Regions from separate parts of the Pelotomaculum sp. PtaB.Bin117 genome, predicted to be linked through region 4. Evidence: riboswitches for the same ligand, from Rfam matches in the RefSeq annotation. Region 4 holds a riboswitch; each other region holds the start of a gene.
The links. A riboswitch is a leader RNA that binds a small molecule or an ion and turns the genes downstream of it on or off. The one in region 4 is predicted to bind cyclic di-GMP.

Region 1 (5,870 bases), on a different contig from region 4:
AGCCCCCGGGCAGGGGACCACTTTTGTCGTCAGCCTGCCCTTTACCCTGGCCACCAGCGAGGTTTTGATGGTGCGGATCGGCTGCGGCATTTACGGCCTCCCACTTTCGGCAATCAGGGAAACCGTCCGGGTGGAGGAAAAGGACCGCAGGACCATGCGCGGCCGGCCCGTGGCCCTGCTGCGGGGGGAGATCGTCCCGCTGCTGGAAAACAGCCTGTATTTGGAAGCAACTGCCTCCTGCCGGGATGAGACAGTCCTGGTGGTGCTGTGGCAGAAAGCCGCATTACCTGTGGACACCGTGCTGGGCAAAGAGGTGATCATCGTGAAGCCCCTGACCGGGGAATTGAAAAGGCTGTCCGTCTTCATGGGCGCCGCGGTGCTGGGGGACGGGCGGGTGCTGCTGGTGCTGGACCCCAACGAACTGGTGCGCCTTTCCTTTGGTGACCGGGACAAGGAGGGAATTATTCATGCGAATGGAAATTGATCTGCCGCTGCTGCTGCCTTACGTGGAGAAAATCAGACAAAGGCTCCTGGACCAGGCTGCCGGGGTCCGAAGGATAGTGTTTACTGCTCCGGGACTGGATGCTGCAGGCCTGCAGCTGATCGTCGCCCTGCAAAAAGAATTTCCTCACGTAGCGGTGGAATTGGCGCCGGAGGGGCCGGGGGAAATTTTCAGGGAGCTCTTGGCGGGGGAGGTGCGTCCGGGTGTATAAAATTCTGGCGGTGGACGACTCTCCCACCGTGCTCGCCAGCATCAAGCTGGCCCTTGAGCGCCGGGGGTATGAATTGCATACCTTCCAGCGGGCGGACGAGGCGTTAAAGCAGCTAAACAGCAAAAAGGCGGACCTGGTTATCACCGACCTGAACATGCCCGGTATGGACGGTATAACCTTTATCCGGCAGGTGCGGGCCAATACGACTTGCCGCTTTACACCCATCGTCATGCTGACCACCGAGTCGCAGCAGGCCAAAAAGGAAGAGGCCCGCAGAGCAGGGGCCACCGCCTGGATAACCAAGCCCTTTACCCCGGAACAACTGGAAATGGTACTTAAAAAGCTGCTGCGGTGAACACCTTGTGAAAGTTTACACCAGGCGATTCCCATCCTCCCGCCCGCACATTATATAATATTACAATTACCGTTTCAATTAAAGCTAGGAGAGTGTTTAATTAATGGGACTAAAGTCCTATTTACATTAGGATAGAAGTTTTATATAAATTAACAGATAAGTACAAATATAGTGAAAGCTATATGCGCAAAGCTGCGGGTCTAAAGTGCCGGACTTGCACTAAGACGGCCGGGTTGCCGGGAAAGTTAATAATCATACCGACAGACACCCCGGTTGGCCGGGGTATTATTTTTGCTTTTAGAGGTTGATTAATAATGCAAGACGCAGAGCTTATCAGGGAATTTGTAGAAGAAGCCGTCAGTCATGTAGATGTTGTTGAAGTTGGCTTGTTAAAATTGGAAGAAGGCGGCGGGGATACAGATATCATTAATAATATTTTTCGCGCTGTACACAGCGTCAAAGGTACGGCAGGTTTTTTTAACTTGAAAAATATTGTAAACTTATCCCATGCCATGGAAAATCTGCTTGGGGAAGTAAGAAACGGCAAGTTAAAAGTGAAAAATGAAATGGTCGATGTTTTACTGGCGGCTAATGACAGTCTAAAAAACCTGATTATAGATGTGGAAAACAGTGATAATATTGATATTTCAGGGCATTTGGCCAATATATCGGCCAATATGAGCGGTCATGCCGGCGCAGGCCGGCAAATAGAAGTTATTAATGAACGGATGTCTGTAAATGAGCAGCCAGACGAAGAGGTTATCATTGCAGATGGCCGGGAATCAGCTATATTGGACGCTGTAGAGCGTGGACAAAGGGTTTTTAAGATAAGCCATAAAATTGACAAGGAGGTTGCGCTGAATTACGACCTGCCTGCTGACTTTATAAAAAAAATTGAGTCCATCGGCCGGCTTATTGGTTATGCAGATAATGATTTTCTTATTACCACGGTGTTGGAGAAAAGTTTGGCGGCTCTGGCCCTGGATATCCCGGAAGAAAATATTATTGAGTTGGATGTCAATGACGGGTTGGACGAACTTGCCCGGCTCATGGATAAAGGAAGCAATAGTTCTCAAACAGAGAAAAATGCCTGCCAACCTGATGTAAGACCGGCGTTGCCCGAACAGGCTGATTTTGACGCGGCCACTGCCAGCCCGGCTGCTGCCGGCTTACCGGTATCTGACGGAGCGCCGGATGGAACGAAAAAACAGCAGGTAGTGAGCATTGAAGACACAATCCGGGTTAACGTTTCTTTGCTTAACGACTTGCTGAATCTGGTCAGTGAAATGGTTCTCGGGAGAAACCAGCTGTTGCGCATACTTGGGGCTTACCGCAAGGAGATCACGGGTTTGAATGTTTTGTTGCAAAACATCGACAGCATAACGACCGAACTGCAGGAAAAAATCATGCAAACACGTATGCAGCCCGTGGCAAAAGTATTTAACAAGTTTCCCCGGATCATTCGGGAATTATCCAAAAAAATGGGTAAAGTTATTGAATTGCGGATGGAAGGTATTGACGTTGAACTGGATAAATCCATTATTGAAGCCCTTGGCGATCCTCTTACCCACCTGGTGCGCAACGCGGTTGACCATGGCGTTGAAACACCGGATGTGCGGGAAAAAGCCGGTAAATCCAGGGCTGGCGTCATTATTCTGAAAGCCTACCACGAGGGCGGCCATGTCAATATTGACATTATTGACGACGGTGCCGGGATAAATGTCGAGATTGTGAAGAAAAAAGCTTTGCAAAATGGGCTCATCAGCCCGTCGGAAGCTTCTCAGATGGGAGAGCGCGACCTGCTGGCGCTGCTCTTTCGCCCGGGTTTTTCCACTGCCGAAAATGTAACAGACCTTTCCGGCAGAGGTGTTGGGATGGATGTGGTCAAAACCAACATTGAAAAACTGGGCGGTGTCATGGAAATTATGACTAAACCGGGATTGGGCGCCACCTTTCGCTTGATCCTTCCCCTCACCCTGGCAATCATTCCTTCGCTGATTGTTGAAGTGGCGGGACAGAAATTCGCCCTGCCCCAGGTAAATTTGCAGGAAATGGTACGCATCAAACCTGGCGACTTCTCACGAAAAATCGAGATGATTCGTGATTCATGGGTAATGCGCTTGAGAGGCAAGCTTCTACCAATTGTTCACCTGGCTGATGTGCTGGGTTTGCCAAGGTTCTTTGATCCAAACCAGGTTATCCGGACACTGGTGATCAAGAGCGGCTCCAAACGCTTCGGCTTGATTGTCGATCTCATTCACGACGGCGAAGAAATCCTGGTCAAACACCTTCCCAGGTACTTGAATGATTGTCAGTGCTACTCCGGGGTAACGATCCTGGGCGATGGCAAGACTGCGATGATCCTGGATCCGGAGGGTATTTCCAACAAGGCGGGCTTAAGATTCATTAATGAGAATCAGGAAAAATCTGCTGTGGACGCATATGCCAAAAGCATGAACGAGCGGCAGAACTTGCTGCTCTTCAAATGCTCCGGGTCGGAGACCTTTAGCATAGATCTTTCAATGGTGGCGAGAGTGGAAAAAATTCAGTCGGACCAGATTGAAAGAATTGGTGACAAGGAATTTATCCAGTTTAGGGGTGAAGCGTTGAGACTCATCCGGCCTGAAGACTACCTTCCCGTTACCCGTGTGGAAAAGAGCAATCAAACGCTTTTTGTTATAATCCCCAAACTGGTCAGACATCCTATGGGCATCCTTATCGAAAAGATCTACGATACTATAGAAGCAACGATTCAGTTTGACCGGGAGGATGTTAAAGCTAAAGGCCTGGTTGGTTCAGCAATCTTGAACAACCGGATCGTACTCATTATCAATATTTATGAGCTTTTTGAAACAGCTTCCCCGGAGCACTACCAGCCGGGCGACGGCATGCTGGAAACCGAAAAGAAACAAACGGTGCTGCTGGTAGAGGACACTCCGTTTTTTATCAAAATGGAGAAAAAGTATCTTGAGTGGGCGGGCTACCATGTTCTGACAGCGTATAACGGCAAGGAAGCATGGGAAACGCTCCAGGAAAATCATGTTGATGTTGTGGTAAGCGACATCGAGATGCCGGTGATGGACGGTTATGAATTAGTAAGCCGGGTACGCGCCGACAGCAGGTTTGCCCGGCTGCCGGTGGTTGCCGTTACTTCCAAGGCTGATAATCGCAGTATAAAAAGAGGCATGGACGCCGGCTTTGACTATTATGAGATCAAACTGGACAAGGAAAAATTATTGAAAAAAGTAAAGCTTGCTCTCGAAAAAGGGAATAAAGTAGTATAACATGGTAGTGTAGCATAATATGGATGAGGCAAAGAAAATGGAGAAAGAGCGCGGTAGAGGTTTCAGCTATGCGGTTGACGGAAAAAGCAAGATATTGTCTTTCTATCTCTGTGAGAATCTCTTTGGCCTTGATATAACAGCGGTAAAAGAAATCAACCGCAATATCGAATACACACTTGTACCTGACGCGCCGTCCCATATTATCGGTTTATTAAACATGCGCGGGCAGATAGTCACCTTGTTTAATCTTGCCAGGCTTATGGGGTACGAACAGGAGAACAAAAGGCGGTCAACATGCATTATCTTGAAAAACAAAGCAGACAACCCCGATTACGTTGGTTTTTTGATTGACCGGCCCGGTTCAGTCATCGATGTTGACGAAGATATTTGCGAGTCGCCTCCGGCAAACATGGGGAGCCTGGAAAATAAGTTTTTAAGCGAAGTGGTCAAGCTCAAGGATGAGCTGTTGTTAATCATTAATTGGAAAGCGATCATAGAAGTTTTAGGAAAGAAAACTGAGAGACAATCCCATTACTACCGGAAAGAGGACCTGGTGGTCAGGCGGATACAGGAATTAAAAGGCATGCGCATTCTGGTGGTTGAAGATAGTCGAATCAACCAGAAAATGATCCGGGAAATTCTGGAAGGGTCGGGAATAGTGGTGGAAACCGCTGATAATGGTCTAGAGGCGGTTCGGAAGGTTAATGAAACAGCCATTCCCTATGACGCTGTGCTTATGGATGTACAAATGCCGGAGATGGATGGTTGCGAGGCAACCCGGGTAATTCGCGGTAACGCCGATTACGCTAATCTGCCAATTATTGCCATGACTGCCGACGATATGGACGAAACCCGGGAGGCTTGTCTAGCTGCCGGTATGAATAGCTATATAACTAAACAGTTTAATATTAATCAACTGTTCGATGTCCTAACCCGGGGGAGCAAAGCCGGGACGATGATAAAAACGGAAGGAAACACTGCCTGGAGAGGTTTACCTGAGCGCCTCCCCGGACTAGATGCAGAATCCGCTTTGAAAAGACTGGGAGGCAACAAGCGGCTTTATATAAAACTTTTGCTGGATTTTATGCGTGAAAACAAGATGGTTTGCTCAGAAATCCGGCACCACTTGGAAAAAACAGATCTGAACCAAGCCCGGCAATTAGCGCACAGGCTAAAAGGTGTGGCAGGTAATATTGGAGCGAAAAAAGTGTTCGAGGCGGCAAAAAACCTGGAAATTAGCGTTAAACAGGAGAGGAAAGAGCAGTTTGCTTCTCTGCTGAATATCCTGGAAAATTCCCTTGCCTCCTTGTTTGAATTTATTGCCGGCCTGGAAGCAAACCAGCGGCAACAACTACCGGATTTGGTTGAAAAAACGGCGCCGTTTGATCATGCAGATCTGGCGCCTTTACTGGCCAATTTGTTTGAACTCTTAAAAAATAACAATATGGGTGCCAGCAGGCAACTAGCTCTTGTCCGGCAACATTTAAAGGGTTTCGATAGAAATATTATGGATAGCCT
Region 2 (5,870 bases), on a different contig from region 4:
TAACCAGATAGGTTACTATTCTTTGCCCGGGCACCCCTGGGCGGATAATCTTCTTTTCTCCCGGCAATAAACTGTCGTCCTTCTTTTCCTCAACCTGGTACGGCATTTCTTCCTCGACAGTTTCCTGCCGGGTCGCCACGACAGTGATCAGCGGCACCTCCATGCTGAGTTTCAGCACCTGTCCAATACTCAGACGCCAAGTATCCACACCCGGGTTGCTCGCCTGCAGCTGTTCAGGACGAATATCGAACGCCGCGGAAATATCCCACGCAGTGTCCCCTTCTTTAACCGTATACTGCTTAATCTCACTTGTCCCCAGTAAAACCACATCTCTGGCAACGTCAAACTCAAGCAGATCACTCGCCTTAACAGGTTTTTCCGTCAACTCAACTTTTTCCTTAAAGCCAACTTGTTCTCCCGGCTCAGCGGGATATACAGATTTAAGCCAGTCAAGCAGTTTCTGCGCGTCGTCCTTTTGCTTCAGGCACAGCTTATCCTCCCCGTTAATCACGATCACAGCGCCTTTTGCATTAAATGACAAGGTCTTGCTCAAAACATCTTTCAGAGCTTCGCAGTCTAATATTTCCTCTTCCTTTACCCGCACTCCGTTATATGAGACTTTTTCTCCAACCGTCAAGGCCGTGCCGGCCTGTTCGGATTTTAACTCAATCAACTCGCCCAGGGCTTTTTTCGCGTCATTCTCGTGAGCGACAACAGCTACCACTTTCCCATCGACAGTCACGGCGCAGGCGTTCCCTCCCAAAAAACCGTAAGCCGTTATCGCCAGGATAAAATACAACGCCACGCCCAACCCTAACTGGCAGGCGACTGACTGCTTGGAAAGCCACCGCTTCAAACCGTTCAGAGACTCCCCTAGCCCCGGAAGGCGCCGCAAGCCTTCATGAAATTGCGGCAACTGCTTCAACTCCTTTCCGCATGCTGAAATCAACCAGCCCTGATTTGGGAAAAACCACAAAGATTATAGCATATACTATTAATCCTGGTAAACTAATTAATAAAATAGAAAACGGCCCAATTACAGCCGCAGAATGAGAATTTTGAGAATATTCCACTTTGTTGGCTTAATTGACCGGGCTATTTACAATCAACCGGACATTTCCGCTTCCCGCGCCTTTAAAAAATGGCGCGCTCCAAGCGCTTTCGCGCCAATATGCAACCATGTTTGTACGGCTTAATAATGAACCTATGCACTCATTTAGAAAAAGAACCTCATCCCGGCGGGACAAGGTTCTTTTTATCTTTCATTCTCTTTTACGCAGACCTGATTGCCGACTGTGCAAGAAGTCTTGCAGGCTGACTGGCAGGAGGTCTGGCACTCGCCACAGCCGCGATCCTTAATAGTTGCCGGCAACCGGGTGCTGTTCAAGGTTTTAATGTGTTTCTTCAAATTTCCCACCCCCGCTAAAACATTATAAATGATTCGGAAAAAAGGCGCAATAAAAATGAAATAAATTTTAACAAACAAAAAATCGGAATTAATCGTAAAACTTTTCAGAATAATATGTAATATTCCTATTGATTTGTTTACCATCCCCTGTTATAATTAAATAAAGTTTCATAATATTCTAGTAATTTAATCAATTTAAAATACTGCTTGAAAACCCTCATTCCTCTCCTTTTCTATGGTACCCGGGCAGCCGGGTATTTTTTTTTGCGCATTTTTATTGATATTAAAGGATTACCCAGGTATTTTATCGAATAAAACTCTTGATAGGAGTTGGTGTATCAATGAACCGTCAAAAACTTTTAGGTGTTCTCGTGGCCGGCATCATCGCTTTAACCGGGTGCAGCCAGACGGCATCCAACGATCCTCCGGCGGAGGAAGAGGAGCAGCAGGAAGATGTCTACTATGATGACGAAGGCTACTATGATGACGACGGCCATTTTATTCATACCGGCAAAATACACTCCGGCGGCAAGTCAAAGATAACATCGTCCTCTTCAAAGGGGCTGGGCTCGTCAGCCAAAGGAAGTGTTTCTTCTTGAACAGCCGGGCAAACCAGCCGCTCTCTATAACGGATCAATTGCATTATGAAAAATGGAAAGCGGTCATGGACCACCCCGCATTGCATTTTTTTAACTGGGGCGTTATGCACAACTGTCAATACGCCACTATAGAGCCGCTTGCAATAAGCAAGGAACTGTTAACCGAGATAAAAACGGCGACAGAGGCCTGCGGCAAGATTTATCAAAAAGCTGTCGACTTCGCCTTGAACAGCGCTCAGATTCTCCGTTTATTGGGCATTCCTGAAACAGCGATAGAGTTCTGCCGCTTGGCATATGATCCGCATATGCCCGTCACGGTAATCGGCCGGTTTGATTTCGCAGTCAACGGAGCCGGCGAAAACGCGGAAATAAAATTACTGGAATTCAACTCCGACACCCCCACCGGAGTTGTCGAGGCAAGTGAACTGAATGCCTTAATCACCAAATTACGCCACGTGAAAAACCCGAATGAAATGTTTGCCGGCAATGTAAAAAAAGCTTTTCACCAATTCATCTCAAAGAAATATGAAAATATTATTTTTACTTCACTGGGCTGGCACCAGGAAGACAAAGGCACTGTTTTAGCCGAGTTGGCGTTTTCCGGCCTGCCGGCTAAATACGTTCCGCTAGATAGCATAAGGGTAACCGCCGACAGGGTTGCGGACGACCGGGGAAACCGGATCGACCTGCTTTACCGGCTTTACCCGGTTGAGTGGTTTGCCAGGGAGATTGACGGGATAAAATTGCTCGAACTGGCAGCCAAAAGCAAGCTTGATCTTTTGAATCCCCCCTCGGCATTTGTGGCCCAGTCAAAAGTCATGCTGGCAATTATCTGGGAACTATATAAAAATACGCACTTTTTTAATAAAGCCGAACAAGAAATTATCACCCGCTACTTTTTGCCGGTCTACCTGGACAACATTTATTTCAAAGGCCGGCCGCACGCGGTCAAACCGGCTTTTGGCCGCGAAGGCGGCGGTGTGTGCCTCTATGACGAACAAGGTGAAATAGAAGCTCTTGTGGAAAACCAAGAATACATAAACGACCTGGTTTACCAGGAAAGAGTCACCCTTCCGATCCACACAATCAGCACATGGTCGGGTGAATTCACCGGGCGATTGCTGGTGGGAAGTTTTCTTATCGGGGGAGAATTCAGCGGGGTGCTGCTGCGGGTGGGAGAAGCCATAACCGGCGATCTCGCTTATTTTCTTCCCGTAACAAGCACCTGAGACCATGTGTTCTAAGGAAGGAGGTGAAAGCAAAACATGTTTTCGCAACAGATCCAATCATCACTGATTTGCCTGCTTGTCGCTTCATTAATTATATTACTAACCATCCTGGTTTTTGTGGCAATCACCAGATACAATGACTGGGAAGAAATCCGCAAGGGCAACATAGCCGCCGCCCTGGCCCTGGGAGGCAAGATCTTTGGGGTGGGAAACATCATGCGCTTTGCCATAATGTCAAACAGCGCCGCCGGGGAAACCATCCTCTGGGGGACGATTGGCCTTGTCCTATTAATTCTGGTATACCTGCTTTTTGAATGGCTGACGCCACGCTTGAACGTCAACAAAGAAATTGGTTCGGGCAACACGGCGGTCGGCCTGCTGTCACTGGTGTTTTCCATTACATTCAGCTTTGTAATAGGAGCCAGCATTTCGTAGCCGGTTCGTTGTTCATCCCCTTACCGACTCCGGCAGACTGATTGCCCCCCTGCCATAGGCAAACCCTTTGTTGCTGGCACAGTCTGCCGCATAGCCGGCCGGCGGCACAATAAACCTAATCCCTGCCGCCGTAATCATCACCGTCCCGGTCATAATCATCCCATGAAAAATGACTGTGAGGCACGGCGTAACGCATATGATGCCAACGACGAAACCGTTTTCTAATAAATAAGAAAACCATGGCTACAATTCCAAAAATGAGCAGGAATAGAATCAACACGAACAAAAATCCCAGCTTTAATAACATCAAACCTGACCCCTTCTTTACAATAATCAAAATCATATGACCCGATTTCCCGACATAACATCTGCCAGCGCCATCACGCCCATGCGGCAACCGGGTTTTCGGCACATAATCACCGAACCCGGCTGTACAGTATTATTCTACACCGCCGGCCGGATTCCTCGTCTGCTTCGTTTCGCAGGACAAAAGTCCTGTCGATAGGACAATAGTCCTATTTAGGACAATCGTCCCATTTACAATGGCTGCCTCACAATTTATAATACACTCAGGAAAAAAGAAAATGGCAAATCAGTCGAAAGACCGGGGCGCCAAATTACGGATCTAAGGCTTTCAGCAAGATGGTTGGACTATCGTGAATATCTAAAGACAAACAACTACCTTATTTCACGGTAAGGTGTTTTTTTTTAAATCGCGGCTCATACGGACAGGCTTCGGGGAAAATCTTCACTGCGAGACGCGGAAATTTCCACGTCATCAAAATTGCATGGGTGGGATGTAGATTCATGAAAGAAAATGCCTCAAATCTCCTTATCGTTGATGACAATAAAGGAATTTGCGCTTTATTAAACGAGCTGTTCAGTGAAGAGGGCTACGTGGTGGAAACCGCTTCCAGCGGTGAAGAAGGGCTCCGGAAAGTCCGCGCGAAAAGGCCGGCGTTAATCCTGCTGGATATTAAAATGCCGGGCATGAACGGTATCGAAGCTCTCGAAGAAATCGGGAAGTTGGCCCCGGGGGTACCGGTAGTGCTGATGACGGCATATACGGAACTGGATACAGTGCTCAAGGAAAAAAAGAAAACCCCTCAGCAATACTATATCGCAAAACCTTTTGCCCTAGAAGACATAAGTCACCTGGTTAAAAAAATTTTATGCGGTTAATCCGGGCGACGGTGTCCCGCACCGGCCATGAACACCCGTGTGCCCGCCGAATGGCTGTTGCCGTGGCAATAACGGCTTTTTCACGCCCAAGTTTATAAATGCTTTTATCCTCTTCCGGTTAATTTTACACCTCTCCGTTAATAGGCCCAGTACCAGCGAAGTTTAAACCAGACGCAAAGTAGCTACCACATTATGGTAACTACCTGGTTCTCAAAAAAAACTCTACAAGGGTGTCCAACTTTTCATCGGCAACATCTGAACCCAGTATATCCACGATCCGTTTTCGTATAGTACCTTCTTTAACCTCTACAAACAATTTCAATGATTCAGCTATTGCCTGCGATTGATTATCATTTGTATATTTAGCTGCCGTGGCCAGTAATTTTAAAGCTTCATCAGTAAAATATATATTTTTTCTTTTCTGATACATATTTTAAGCATCCTTTCGGCCATGTTTATGGTGGCCAGCTGTCCGAAGTGACACGGACGTAGATCCGGGAGACACCGTAAAGTAGTGTCCGGCGACACAATAATCCTGATTAATTTACTCTGTAATTGTATGGTTTTCATGGAAATAGTCGCTACTTTTTTGTCGGAATTATTACAACAGAATAATGCCTTCATCTATAGCTTGCGACAAAATTGTACCAAGGTTACACTACGTTTCGTTTCTTTTTCGGTATTTTAAAAAATACATCAAGTAACCATTCTCCATGATGTTCCTTAACTCCAATAGTATCTATAAGATCGTCGCCACAATGAAGATCAATAACATAAACATAATCAGTATCTACGCAAATTGGCATTCTTTTAATTTGATTAAAAACTGATAGTGCTGCTGCGTAATTATCATAAACAAGGCCAACAATCTCTTTCGCTTCAATATCATCTGCATCCATTTTACTTATACTAATACCGTTACTAATACCGGAATCAAATTTTTTATTTTTGGTCAATGCTATCACTCCTAAATCGGTATATTTATGTCGTTAAATTCTCTAATTCTCTGTCGTTGGA
Region 3 (5,870 bases), on a different contig from region 4:
CAGTGTATCAATTTTACCAATATCCAGCGCCAGTTCCCTGGAAAGGTAGTTCGCGGTTTCCGTGGCCATCTGGTTTAAATTCATTAAATCTACCTCTTTTTTGATGGTATTGTGACGGCAAAGGTCGTCTCTTCAGGATCGCTGATAATCTCAATGTTACCGCGGTATTTTGTTACAATATCTTTGATGATTGACAGGCCCAAACCTGAGTGACCTTCTTTCGTCGTAAAATCCGGCTTGAAGACATTGTCTTTGATTTCAGGCATGATCGGGTCCCCCGTATTGCTTATGATGATTATGTACATCCCGTATTCACGTGCTATTTTTACTTTTACCTGCCTGAAATCACCGGTTTTGTCTTCCACGGCTTCAAGAGCGTTATCAATCAGATTTCCCAGCAATGAGCTTGTCTCACGAGGAGTTAAAGGTATTTCTTTGAGACTGCATTCAATGTTTATTTCCATTTCTATGCTTCTGGCTTCGGCCAGGCCTATTTTCGTGTAGAGAAGGGCGCTGACACTAAAATTATCAGTTTTTATCAAATCCACAGTTTTGGATACATCGCCGAATACCCCGCCTATATAATCCCGCGCTCTCTCAAAATAACCGCCTTCCAACAACCCGTAAATGGTTTGCAGCTGGTGGTGGAAATCATGCCTCTGTTTTCTGGAAGAATCAATTAATTGTTTGATCTGTTTTAAGTTTTCCTCCGCTCTCTTGGCCTCGTATTCCTTTTCCACGTGCTGTCCGATTTTTTTGACGGCGACAGTGGACAGTACCGTTAAAACAATGATAAATAACCCCATGAGTCCGTTAAAGATAATAAAATGTTCCCCCGGAAAAATATTCAACCTGACCGCGTTAAAAGCACTGTTTAAGATCGTCAGCAACAGTACGGGCAAAAGAACGACTACAAAGATAAAAATATTGTGCTTATTAATAATTTCTTCCTTTAAGTATTTTTGCATTTCTTTTCTTGATAAGTACCCTGAATAACTATATGCTTGAGAATAACCGATTAAAGATATATTAAAAATTTTACAGGCAACTATAAATATCAGCATGACAAAGGCTTGAGGAAGAAAGTATAAAACTCTGATAAAAGTGTAATTCCAGGCATCAGTCAGCGAAAAACCTTTGACATGCAGCAAGAACTGTATCGCTACGGTTTCTACCGAGCCGTAAAAAATTAGGCCAAGTAAAGAAGCAAGCATTACTATCCTGAATGGCAGGCGGGTAACCACGCGAATATTTAGAATGAATAAAAATGTTTCAAAAATTGAGTGGAGCCCGAAAGGTACCGGCAAGAGCCTGATGACATAAGCAAAACCCGCCTGTAAAACTCCGATTATTAGTAAATCGCGCCACCAGGGTCTGAGTCCTACCAGTAGAAACCCCAGGGCAGCCACCAGGATCGCTTCGGGAAACGAGACCAATAACAAAGATAAGAAAGTTATCGTGTTCAATTGGTTACCTTCCTTGAAGAATTATAATTAATTGAATAATAACATATTCCTGCCAACCTTGTCTAATTGTTACATTTTCTTGTCTAAAAGTTACATTTTCTTGTCTGATTTTGCACAGCAATCCCTGCAAACGAGAAGTACCGCTGCCGGCTCAATGTGCAGCGGTACTTTGCTTTTAAAATAGGTTTTTGCTGCAGCCCGGCGATCATTGACCGGCACTTCTGCTGAGACAAAGGACCGGTTTTAGACCCGTAGCTTTGCGCCCCTACCTTTCGGTAAGTTTGCCTTTTCAGTTGTTTCCAGGATTTGAGCAATACGATTGTGATATTTTACACAAATCAATTAAAAACAGCGCTCTTACAAAATAATAGACCCAAAGCATTCTTTTGGACGGTACTAAAATACCTATATTATGTGTATACGCTGTCTATAATATTTTTTTTGAGGGTCACGGGAAATTTTTCGTTTTTTATCTAAGAAGATACGGCCATATGATATATAAACCGATATTCGTTAATCCGTGAGCCAGGGAGACTCCTAAAAGCGATCTAAAGAAGCCGACGATCGTGGAAAAAAGCAGCGCAATGGCAAAAACTAAAACCAAGTCCGCCGGTGAACGATGCATAATATGCAGCATCGCAAAAATGAAACTAATGTGAATACTGCCGTACCACCTGCCTAATGTCTCCGCAGCCGCACGATACATAACCCCGCGAAAGATAAACTCTTCCAAAAAACCGGTGCTGACAAGCAGGATCAGCGCCGGAAGCCAGACATGCTGAAAAGTAAGCTCCGGCGCTAGAGGAGCGGGCCTTAATATCAGGTATTCTATTAAGCCCAGCGGCACCCCGAGGGAAGCCACCAGCAACTGAAGGGGCAAGCTGCCCACGATCAACCCGACATCCTCTGGCTTAAAGCTGGCATACCTCATCACGTACGCCGCCGCGGTAAAGAGTGGAAGACTGATAATCAGGTACATGTAAATAGGCGGAACGCCAACCAACGGCGTGGCAAGGCTCATGATCCGGATCAGCGGAGCCAGGGACAGCGCTAAGTAAACCAGATTTATCGCCTGTTTGTTGACCAGGGAAGCATGTACGAGCAAGGCTGCCAGCAGAACCACATGCCAGACAATCCCGTACAGCGGGTCATGGAAGGTTGTAACGACCTCCGCGGCAGTGATGGCAATAGCGTACAGCCAGACAAATAAGTGATCTTTTTTGGAAACAGCACTTTTGATTTCAGGATCCCAGGCTGAAAGATGGGCTTGCGTTCTACTCATTTTCGTTCACCAATAAATGCAGGAAGCGATAGGGTTCACTCTCCCCATCTTTAAATAGTAAAAACTCTACCTTCAGATTTTCATGGGGCTCATAAACACTGAGCTTAACGGATTCTTCCTTTTTTTCTCCATGGTTTAATACAAAAGGGCCCAGCCGTGCCTTCACATAACCGTCCATGCGCACCTCAGCGGCGTAAGAAACCGGACGGCATTCGTGGTTAACAATTCCCAAGATGACTTCCTTTTCCTCACCCGTTTTCAGAGCATGGGGATAACCTTCTGCCTCCCCACCAGGGCCCAAAATATAAAACTCTGTGCACTTCGCACTAACTTTTGGTGCAGCTGCGATGTAATGAAGGCCGCCTAGCGTAAAAATGATGGTTCCCGCCAGGGCTAACGAGAGAATTCGGTCCAACCTTGAAAGATTGCTCCATTTGATAGTGTCTGCGTTAAAAGAAACCACAAAGCGTTTTTCAACAGAAAGTTTATTTCTTCGGTAGATTGCGATAACGAACAGCAGGATCGTAAAAACCAAAAGCGTCAGCAATATGGAATAAAGCCTTATTCCCCATGGAGTGTAGTTCAGGATAAGACCCAGCAGCGGTACCACGGCTATACTTAGACCAAAGCTCAAGGCAACTCGTTCAATGACGTCGAGTTCATCCCTGGCTGGGAATAGAGCTGCAATTAAGGCATACCCGGGGGAAAACAGGACGAAAATCAATCCCAAGGCAAACCGCGCGGTCCCGCTCACCTCCAGAATTATTAATACCGCCAGGATAACAGAAAGAAATAGCATGAAAGGCAACTCGTGTTTTGCTTCTATCCTCAAAAATTCAACCCCTTTGAAGGACTAAGCGAGAGATAATAATACAATTAAACTTAGCAGTATTATAGCTGATTGTCTATTATTCTTGTCAAAAAACAGCAAAACCTTGTCTAAACATTACAAAATCTTGTCTAAATTTTGCAATGAATAATAACATTCATCGCTTACAGCGATGAAACGACTATATCGTTTACCTCCGGGCATACTAAAGTCAGGAGGGGATAATAAATGAAAATAGATAAAGTGAAGAAGAACGCGGAAGGCGACATCACTGACGTTATGATTGACAACAACGTATATGGCATTGATGAGGCCATCATGATGGCCAGAGACGGTAAAATTGAAGGAGTTAATGTGGCAAAAGCAAAGAGCGGAAAGGAATACCTTAGAAGCAATCCCGACAGCAGCGAAACAAACAATCTGGATAACCTGCCGACATTTTAAATGAGCCCCGCGGTATTCGCGGGGCTTATCATTATCGCTTGTTACAATTCTCACTAAGCGGGTCCTGTCCGGGCGTGAGCATATCCATATCCGGCGTATGGTCAGGTTTTAGTTAAGCCACATTGGCCTTTTGCCCCGGTAATTACTTGCACACTTCTTCGGCTGTTGAATACAATATCAGTAAATTCCTATTTCACAAAAAGGATCTAAAGGTGGTGATAGATATCAGTGAATAACAAAGAACTTCTATTTACCGGATTGCTGGTGTGCCTTGGCTTTGCCATTATTATCGGGGTTTATTTATGGAGAGGCGCAAGCGCTAACACTAAAGAAATAGAAGCAAGCAAACAGACCTATGCGAAACAAACCGAAGATCTGCAAAAAGCCGGTAAAACCGATAAGTCATCTCAGACGAATACATCCGGCGCTCAAAACTCCAGCAACAGCCCCAACAATACTCAACCCGCAGCGAATCAGGCGAACCCTGCAAACACAAGCACGGTCCAGAACCAATCACCAATCTCCACGCCCGCAGCGACGCTTAAAAGCATTAGTTCTATCGCCACGGGAAGCAAAGTTGGCGACGTTATTAAAATGGGCGATGTGGAAATGGTCGTGACCAAGGCTACGACAAAGTATAAAGTTATTGATATAACTTTGAACGGAAACACACCGGATCAGCCGCCAAAGCTGCTCTTAACAGAGAACAACCGGATCGTTTACGAAATACCCGCGGATGTCGACGTTGACGTAAATGTTACGGAAAAGACGAAAACAGAACAATCCCCGTTGTTTAATGGAACGAAAAAAGCCGGTAACTAACCGGCCTTTTCGTTAGGAAATTATACTTTCAGACGTATCGCCTCCGTCAGCGCTTCAACCACATAATCCATCTGTTTTTCTGTAAGGTTGTTGAAAAAGGGCAGCGCCAATGTTGAGGAAGCAGCAAGCTCTGTATTCGGAAAATCACCCGCGCGGTAACCAAATTTCTCCTGATAAAACGGCTGCAAGTGAATTGGCTGAAAATACGGCCGGCAATCCACACCATTCCCCTGCAAGTACGCCATAACCCGGTCCCGGTCAATACCCGGCACCAGGCGTACGACGTAGACAAACCAGCTGATCCTTACCCCCGGCTCCATATACGGGAGTAACACCCCTGCCAAACGCCCCAGTTTGGCGTTGTAAGCCATTGCCACCGCTTCACGCTTGGCCAGGATCTCATCTATTGACTCCATTTGCGCCACACCAAGCGCCGCGCTCAGCTCATCCAAACGGTAATTATAACCCAGCCGGCAGTGATTGAACCAACCGCCCGCGCCGCTCCTCCCCTGGTTGCGCATGCTCCGGCACAAACCGGCCAGGTCGCTGCTGTTAGTCGAAATAATCCCTCCCTCGCCAGTTGTGATCTGTTTGTTGGGATAGAAGGCAAACACCGCCGCGTCACTCTCGCTGCCCGCCATTTTTTCGCCATAGCGGGCGCCGATTGCTTCACAGGCATCTTCGATTACAGCCAGCCGGTGCTTGCGGGCGATCTCCATGATTCGCTCCATGTCCACAGGCCTGCCAAAGACGTGCACGGGAAGAATAGCCTTAGTCCCGGGTGATATTTTTTTTTCTATCATCTCCGGGTCCATATTTAACGTCAGGGGATCAATATCGACAAAGACCGGCCGGGCCCCCTCGTAGAGAATACAGTTGCTGGAGGAGACAAAACTAAAAGGCGAAGTAATCACCTCATCGCCCGCGCCGATACCCAACCCCCGCACCGCCAAGTGGAGCCCGCTGGTCCCGCTGTTCACCGCCACAGCTTCTTTTACTCCCAAATAATCAGCCAACATCCGCTCAA
Region 4 (5,870 bases):
AGACCGCAATCGCAACTGTTCCCGCGTTTTCCGCAAATGTGTATGAGGCAGCAGTGAACTCAAGCTGGCCGGGAGACGCGTCGTCGTTGGCAATGTTCAAGACAGCCGTTTTCTGGGCGCCGAGGGTGGCACCGCCGGTCGGGCTGCTTAAAGTGAGTTTGACCGTTTCCGTCGGCTCATAGACGGTATCGTCTGTGATAGGCACGTCAAATGTTTTTGCGGCCGTGTCACCGTCGGCAAAGGTCAGAGTATCGTTGACGGCTGTGTAATCCACGCCGGCCTTGGCTGTTCCGTTGGTGGTGCCGTAATTAACCGTCACCAGCCCGTTGGAGCCGCCGGTCCGGTAGACCGAGACCGTTACGGTTCCCGCGTCTTCCGCCACGGTGTAGGCGGCGGCGGAAAATTCAAGCCGTCCGTTGGACTCATCGTCGTTGATGATGTTCAAGACAGCCGTTTTCTGTGAGCCGAGGGTGGCGCCGCCGGTCGGGCTGCTCAAGGTAAGCTTGACCGTTTTGGTCGGCTCATAGGTGCTGTCGTTTAAAATAGGCACGTCGAATGTTTTTGCGGCCGTATCACCGTCGGCAAAGGTCAGAGTATCGTTGACCGCTGTGTAATCCGTGCCGGCCTTGGCCGTTCCGTCGCTGGTGGCGTAGTTAACCGTCACCGGGCCGTTGTCGCCGCCGTTCCGGTTAACCTCGACGGTTACGGTGCCCGCATCTTCCATCACATTGTACGAGGTGAGGGAAAACTCCATCTCGCCGTTGGAAGAATCTTCGCTGGCGATCCGCAAGACAGCCGTTTTTGGGGAGCCGAGGGTGGCGCCGCCGGCCGGGTTGCTCAGGGTGAGCTTGATTGTTTCCGTCGGCTCGTAAAATTCATCATTTGTAATAGTAACCTCAAACGTCTGTATAGTCTCGCCGTCGGCAAAGGTCAGAATATCAGTGGCGGCCGTGTAGTCCGTGCCGGCTTTGGCCGTTCCGTCGCTGGTGGCGTAGTTAACCGTCGCCTCCCCGCTGGAGCCGCCGTTCCGGTAAACCTCGACGGTTACGGTTCCACCTGATACGTCTTCCGCAACCGTGTAAGTGGAAGCGGAGAATTCAAACTGACCGGGAGACGCGTCGTCGTTGGTAATGTTTAAGACAGCCGTTCTCATGGAGCCGAGGGTGGCGCCGCCGGTCGGGCTTTTCAGGGTAAGCTTGACTGTTTCCGTCGATTCATAGGCGGTGTCATTTATAATAGGTACGGTGAATGTTTTTGCAGCTGAATCACCGTCGGCAAAGGTCAGCGTATTGGTGGCGGCCGTGTAGTCCGTGCCGGCCTTGGCCGTTCCGTTGGCAGTGGCGTAGTTAACCGTTACCGCCCCATGGGAACCGTTGTTCCGGTTGACTGTAATCGTTGCGTATCCGGTCGCTTCGTCTTCCCCTACAGTATAGGCGGCGGCGGAAAACTCAAGCTGTCCGTTGGACTCGTCGTCATTAGTAATATATAAGACAGCCGTTTTCTGAGAGCCGAGGGCAACGCCGCCGGTCGGGTTGCTCAAGGTGAGCTTGACTGTTTTGGTTGGTTCCTTGGCGTCGTTATCTATAATAGGCACGGTGAAAGACTCATTGGTATCACCGTCGGCAAAGGTCAAAGTGCCGCTGGCGGCCGTGTAGTCGGTGCCGGCCCGGGCTGTTCCGTTGCTGGTGGCGTAATCAACCGTCACCGGTCCAGTGGAGCCGCCGTTCCGGTAGACCGTGATCGTCGCGGTGCCCGCGTTTTCCGCTACCGTGTACGTAACAGCTGAAAATGACGTCTGCGTAGCTGCGAACAACGGTTTAATTTGAAAAGGATTCAACCAGGCAACGCAGAACAAAAAGAAAAATAGTATGTTTTTTATAAGCTTCAGTTTTGGAATCATTCTTTTCAAGCCTCCTCAAACTTGGTAAAATAATTCGCTAATCAAATAGACCCTATATATATTAGTTCGTCAACTAATAAGCAATCCTTAAGGTCAAGTTTTCAAAGTATTTAGCAACGCTTTTATTAGATTATGGGATTGTTTGGCAATCCCCGAACTTGGTTAGATTGGAGATATATAATAAAGCCTCCGCACCGGTGAAGGATAAGAGGCTTGATCAGCTTGGATTATGTCACAGCAGCCTGGCAGTCATAGCCTTACCAGCCTTAGACCCATAGCTTTGCGCCCCAACTTTTCAATCGGTTTGCCATTTTATACTATAAATTGTATTATATCATATGATAGTGGCGGATAGTGTTGTAATATGTCGAAGCGGTTGTTTTTTTACAAAATTTACTTTTCTTATTTGCAGGCGACCTTAATAAGGTCACCCCGAAATGATTGAGCGCATAATCTAATGTTGAAATCTTTTAAAAAAATATTAGGTGATGAAGAAGGGTGAGCAGCATTTTTCCAGTGTGTATCATTTGCCGGCGGGCGCTGCAAGAGGGAGAGCAGGCGCTTTGGGTCGCCGGCCATAATATCTGTTGCGACTGCGAAAATAAAATCTTGGCTTTATCCGCTGATAACCCTGATTATGATTATTTTATTACAGGGTTGAAAAAAATTTGGTGTTTCCCAAGGGCTTGAGCTTCCGCCAGGGCTTGTTTTTTTTTGGCAAGCCGGATCCGCCTGTGGAGCATTTCGATGTCCTGCTTGATTAAATAGATGGTGGAAAGCTTGACACCGGTTCTTTCGGCAATTTCTTGATCGGAAAGACCGAGTTTAAACGCCCTGATTAATCTGCCGACATTAGTGCGATACTTTCTTGACAGGGATTTTTCATCGACCTTCTTATTAATATTTCCGGCCGTGGCTGTCCACACCCTTTCTTTAAGTATTCAGGAGTCAGGAGTCAGGAGTCAGGAGTCAGAATAATTCGGGACGAAAAAGTTCAATTACTGACTCTTGCATAAAAATATTTTGACCAGGAATCGGTTATCTATGAGTTAAAACTGCTGGCAATGACAATGCCTAAACTTGGTAGGTCGATGTCAGGTATGATAAAATATTTAATTAGTATAACTTGCATTTTTCTGAAATATAATGGACTCGATCTTGCCTAAGCAATTTATGGCATTTTAAAATAATGAGTCTGGAGGTTGCCGGCGATTACCAGACAGTGTGACGCTCCCCTTTTTAAGATGCTGCAAAATTATGCCGGGAAATGGGCGGCAAATTTTCATGTGCCGGGGCACAAGCAGGGCCGCGGTCTGCCCGTGGAATTGTCGTCTCTCGGCGGACAAGCTTTGTTCGCGTTGGATTTGACAGAAATACCGGAACTGGACGACTTGCATAACCCGCGGGGGGTGATTGCCCGCGCCCAGGAACTGGCGGCCCGGGCCTATGGAGCCGCCAAGAGCTTTTTTCTGGTAAACGGTACCACGGCAGGCGTGCATGCTTTACTGCTGGCGGTGGGAGGCCGGGGGAAAGTAATTGTGCCCAGGAACGCCCACCGTTCCGTAATGGGCGGTTTGATTTTGTCCGGCGCCGACCCTGAGTATGTCGCTCCCTGGACAATCAAAGAATTTGGGATAGCTGGGGGCGTTTCACCCGGGCAGGTACGTCGGGCGCTTGAAGCGAACCCCGGTGCCGGGGCTGTCCTGGCGGTCCGGCCGAACTACTACGGGGTGGCGGACGAGCTGGCCGGGCAGGTCCGGGCGGCGCATGATGCGGGCAAACCGCTTCTTGTTGATGAGGCGCACGGCGCCCACCTGCGGTTTCACCCCGGATTGCCCGGTGACGCCATGGCGGCCGGTGCCGACGCCTCCGTGCAGAGCACCCACAAAATGGGCGGCTCTTTGACCCAGAGTGCCCTGCTGCATCTGAGCGGCGGACTCCTTGACCCCGGCGCGGTGGCCGGCGCGCTGGATTTATTGCAGACAACCAGTCCGTCTTATATTCTGATGGCCTCTCTTGACCTGGCCAGGCGGCAGCTGGTCCTGACCGGCCAGGAATTGCTGGAAAAGACTTTGAGGCTGGCGGGCGAAACAAGAAAGCGGCTGGCCGGCGTCAGCGGGCTGAAGGTTCTATCGGAAGAACACCTGTCCGGCGGCAGCCGGGCTCTTGATTTGACTAAGCTGGTCGTGTCGGTTGACGGTTTGGGCCTGACCGGTTATCAGGTAGGCGAATTGTTGTTCAGCCGTTATAATATTGCTATTGAAATGGCCGACTTGGTCAATATTGTGGCGTTTTTGTCAACCGGCACCACCCAGGCGGAGTGCGACGCCCTGGTCTTCGCCTTGCGGGACATAGCGCGGCGGGACAGGCTGGCCGCGGCGCCTGTCCCATTGCCCGAAATACCGGCTTGCCCGGTGAAAAGAATGAAGCCCCGGGACGCCTGGTTTGCTTCTGCCCGGCGGGTCGCGCCGGCAGAAGCGCGCGGCAGGATATGCGCCGAGATGGTGGCGGTTTACCCGCCGGGTATTCCTGTATTGTGCCCGGGCGAAGAAATAACTCCCGCGGTTTATGAGTACCTGGCCGCGGTGGTGAAACTTGGATTGACCTGCCAGGGATTGTCCGGCCGTACGTTAAAAAGTATAAAAGTTGTGGTAGAATAGCATATGAGGAAGCAAGGGGGCTGTGCGGGAGCAATTATGAGAGGAAAACTCATTGCTTTAGAAGCGGGTGACGGAAGCGGCAAGGGCACCCAGGCCGAAAAACTGTACAAACGGTTGGCGGCCGAGGGGTATCATGTGAGAAAAGTTGAGTTCCCGAATTACGGAAGCGCATCTTCGGCCTTGGTTAAAATGTACTTGAACGGTGAATTCGGCAGTGAGCCAGGTGATGTAAATCCCTATGTCGCATCCACATTTTATACTGTCGACCGGTATGCTTCCTATAAAAAGGAATGGAAAGAATTCTATGAAAACGGCGGCATTATTGTCGCTGACCGCTACACGACGGCGAACATGGTTCATCAGGCGGCGAAAATAACCGGCGATATGGAAAGAGAAAATTATATCAACTGGTTGCTGGATTTCGAGTTTAACTTGTTTCAGCTCCCGGCGCCCGACTGCGTTATTTTTTTGGACATGCCGCCGGAGCACAGCAGGAAGCTGATCGACGGCAGGGTTAACAAGTCAGGCGAAGATAAAAAAGACATTCATGAGCGGGATTACGGATTTATCGTAAAATCTTACCGTAATGCCCGCGAGATCGCCGACCGGCACAAATGGCGCCGGATCGATTGTGTGGCCGGCGGGCGGCTGAAAAACATCGGGGAGATTCACGAAGAAATCTATCAAGTGGTCAGGGATATTGTTTCCGATTAGAATTTAAAATATATCAAGACAATTAACCATTCTTTTATTCTGACTTCTGACTACTGACTACTTTATTATGGTAGGAGTTTTATTTAAATGCGTCTCTTGAGGGAAATCGCCGGGCACGAACAAATTATCCGGGCTTTGCTTAACGCTCTGCTACATGACCGGGTGGGCCACGCTTATTTATTCGCGGGGCCGGAAGGGGTGGGCAAGGCGACAACCGCTCTGGCGTTCGCAGGGGCGCTGCTCTGCGAAGGTGCGGACCGGGGAGACGCCTGCGGGCGGTGCCGGGCATGCCGCCAGTTTGAGCACGCCAATCACCCTGACTTTCATTGGGTGCGTCCGGCGGGCTCGTCAATAAAGATTGAACAGATTCGCGGCATTCAGCGCAAGGTAATGTTTCGCTCATATCAGGGCGGCCGGAAAGTAATTATCATTGAGCAGGCTGAAGCCATGACGGCCGAAGCTGCCAATTGCCTGCTAAAGACCCTTGAGGAACCGCCTGACGAAACCGTTTTTGTATTGCTGACGGCGCTGCCGCAGGCATTGCCCGCCACCGTTTTGTCGCGCTGCCAGCAGTATATTTTCAAGCTGATTCCTTT

Region 1: it holds a riboswitch for cyclic di-GMP, as region 4 does, so the genes downstream of both, A4E54_RS06360 (hybrid sensor histidine kinase/response regulator) here and A4E54_RS14475 (Calx-beta domain-containing protein) in region 4, are expected to answer to the same signal.
Region 2: it holds a riboswitch for cyclic di-GMP, as region 4 does, so the genes downstream of both, A4E54_RS08370 (response regulator) here and A4E54_RS14475 (Calx-beta domain-containing protein) in region 4, are expected to answer to the same signal.
Region 3: it holds a riboswitch for cyclic di-GMP, as region 4 does, so the genes downstream of both, A4E54_RS08910 (sensor histidine kinase) here and A4E54_RS14475 (Calx-beta domain-containing protein) in region 4, are expected to answer to the same signal.

Annotation. Positions count from the first base shown of each region.
Region 1 covers NZ_MVQM01000095.1:1,639-7,508, forward strand. The annotation lists partial or broken gene A4E54_RS06345 (chemotaxis protein CheA) at 1-484, shown strand, start outside; gene A4E54_RS06350 (hypothetical protein) at 468-713, shown strand; gene A4E54_RS06355 (response regulator) at 706-1,068, shown strand; cyclic di-GMP riboswitch class I at 1,220-1,309, shown strand; gene A4E54_RS06360 (hybrid sensor histidine kinase/response regulator) at 1,383-4,352, shown strand; gene A4E54_RS06365 (response regulator) at 4,390-5,870, shown strand, end outside.
Region 2 covers NZ_MVQM01000121.1:935-6,804, reverse strand. The annotation lists gene A4E54_RS08400 (peptidoglycan DD-metalloendopeptidase family protein) at 1-916, opposite strand, end outside; gene scfA (six-cysteine ranthipeptide SCIFF) at 1,256-1,408, opposite strand; gene A4E54_RS08390 (hypothetical protein) at 1,750-2,007, shown strand; gene A4E54_RS08385 (glutathionylspermidine synthase family protein) at 2,004-3,236, shown strand; gene A4E54_RS08380 (DUF350 domain-containing protein) at 3,273-3,671, shown strand; gene A4E54_RS08375 (hypothetical protein) at 3,787-3,978, opposite strand; cyclic di-GMP riboswitch class I at 4,248-4,330, shown strand; gene A4E54_RS08370 (response regulator) at 4,479-4,853, shown strand; gene A4E54_RS08365 (hypothetical protein) at 5,053-5,283, opposite strand; gene A4E54_RS08360 (hypothetical protein) at 5,507-5,809, opposite strand.
Region 3 covers NZ_MVQM01000126.1:2,588-8,457, reverse strand. The annotation lists gene A4E54_RS08915 (accessory gene regulator ArgB-like protein) at 1-84, opposite strand, end outside; gene A4E54_RS08910 (sensor histidine kinase) at 90-1,466, opposite strand; cyclic di-GMP riboswitch class I at 1,656-1,762, opposite strand; gene A4E54_RS08905 (CPBP family intramembrane glutamic endopeptidase) at 1,936-2,748, opposite strand; gene A4E54_RS08900 (DUF1616 domain-containing protein) at 2,741-3,580, opposite strand; gene A4E54_RS08895 (DUF3892 domain-containing protein) at 3,806-4,021, shown strand; gene A4E54_RS08890 (hypothetical protein) at 4,250-4,843, shown strand; gene A4E54_RS08885 (DegT/DnrJ/EryC1/StrS family aminotransferase) at 4,864-5,870, opposite strand, start outside.
Region 4 covers NZ_MVQM01000174.1:14,329-20,198, forward strand. The annotation lists gene A4E54_RS14475 (Calx-beta domain-containing protein) at 1-1,900, opposite strand, end outside; cyclic di-GMP riboswitch class I at 2,134-2,219, opposite strand; gene A4E54_RS15840 (sigma factor G inhibitor Gin) at 2,417-2,590, shown strand; gene A4E54_RS14480 (hypothetical protein) at 2,542-2,826, opposite strand; gene A4E54_RS14485 (aminotransferase class I/II-fold pyridoxal phosphate-dependent enzyme) at 3,103-4,560, shown strand; gene A4E54_RS14490 (dTMP kinase) at 4,594-5,274, shown strand; gene holB (DNA polymerase III subunit delta') at 5,362-5,870, shown strand, end outside.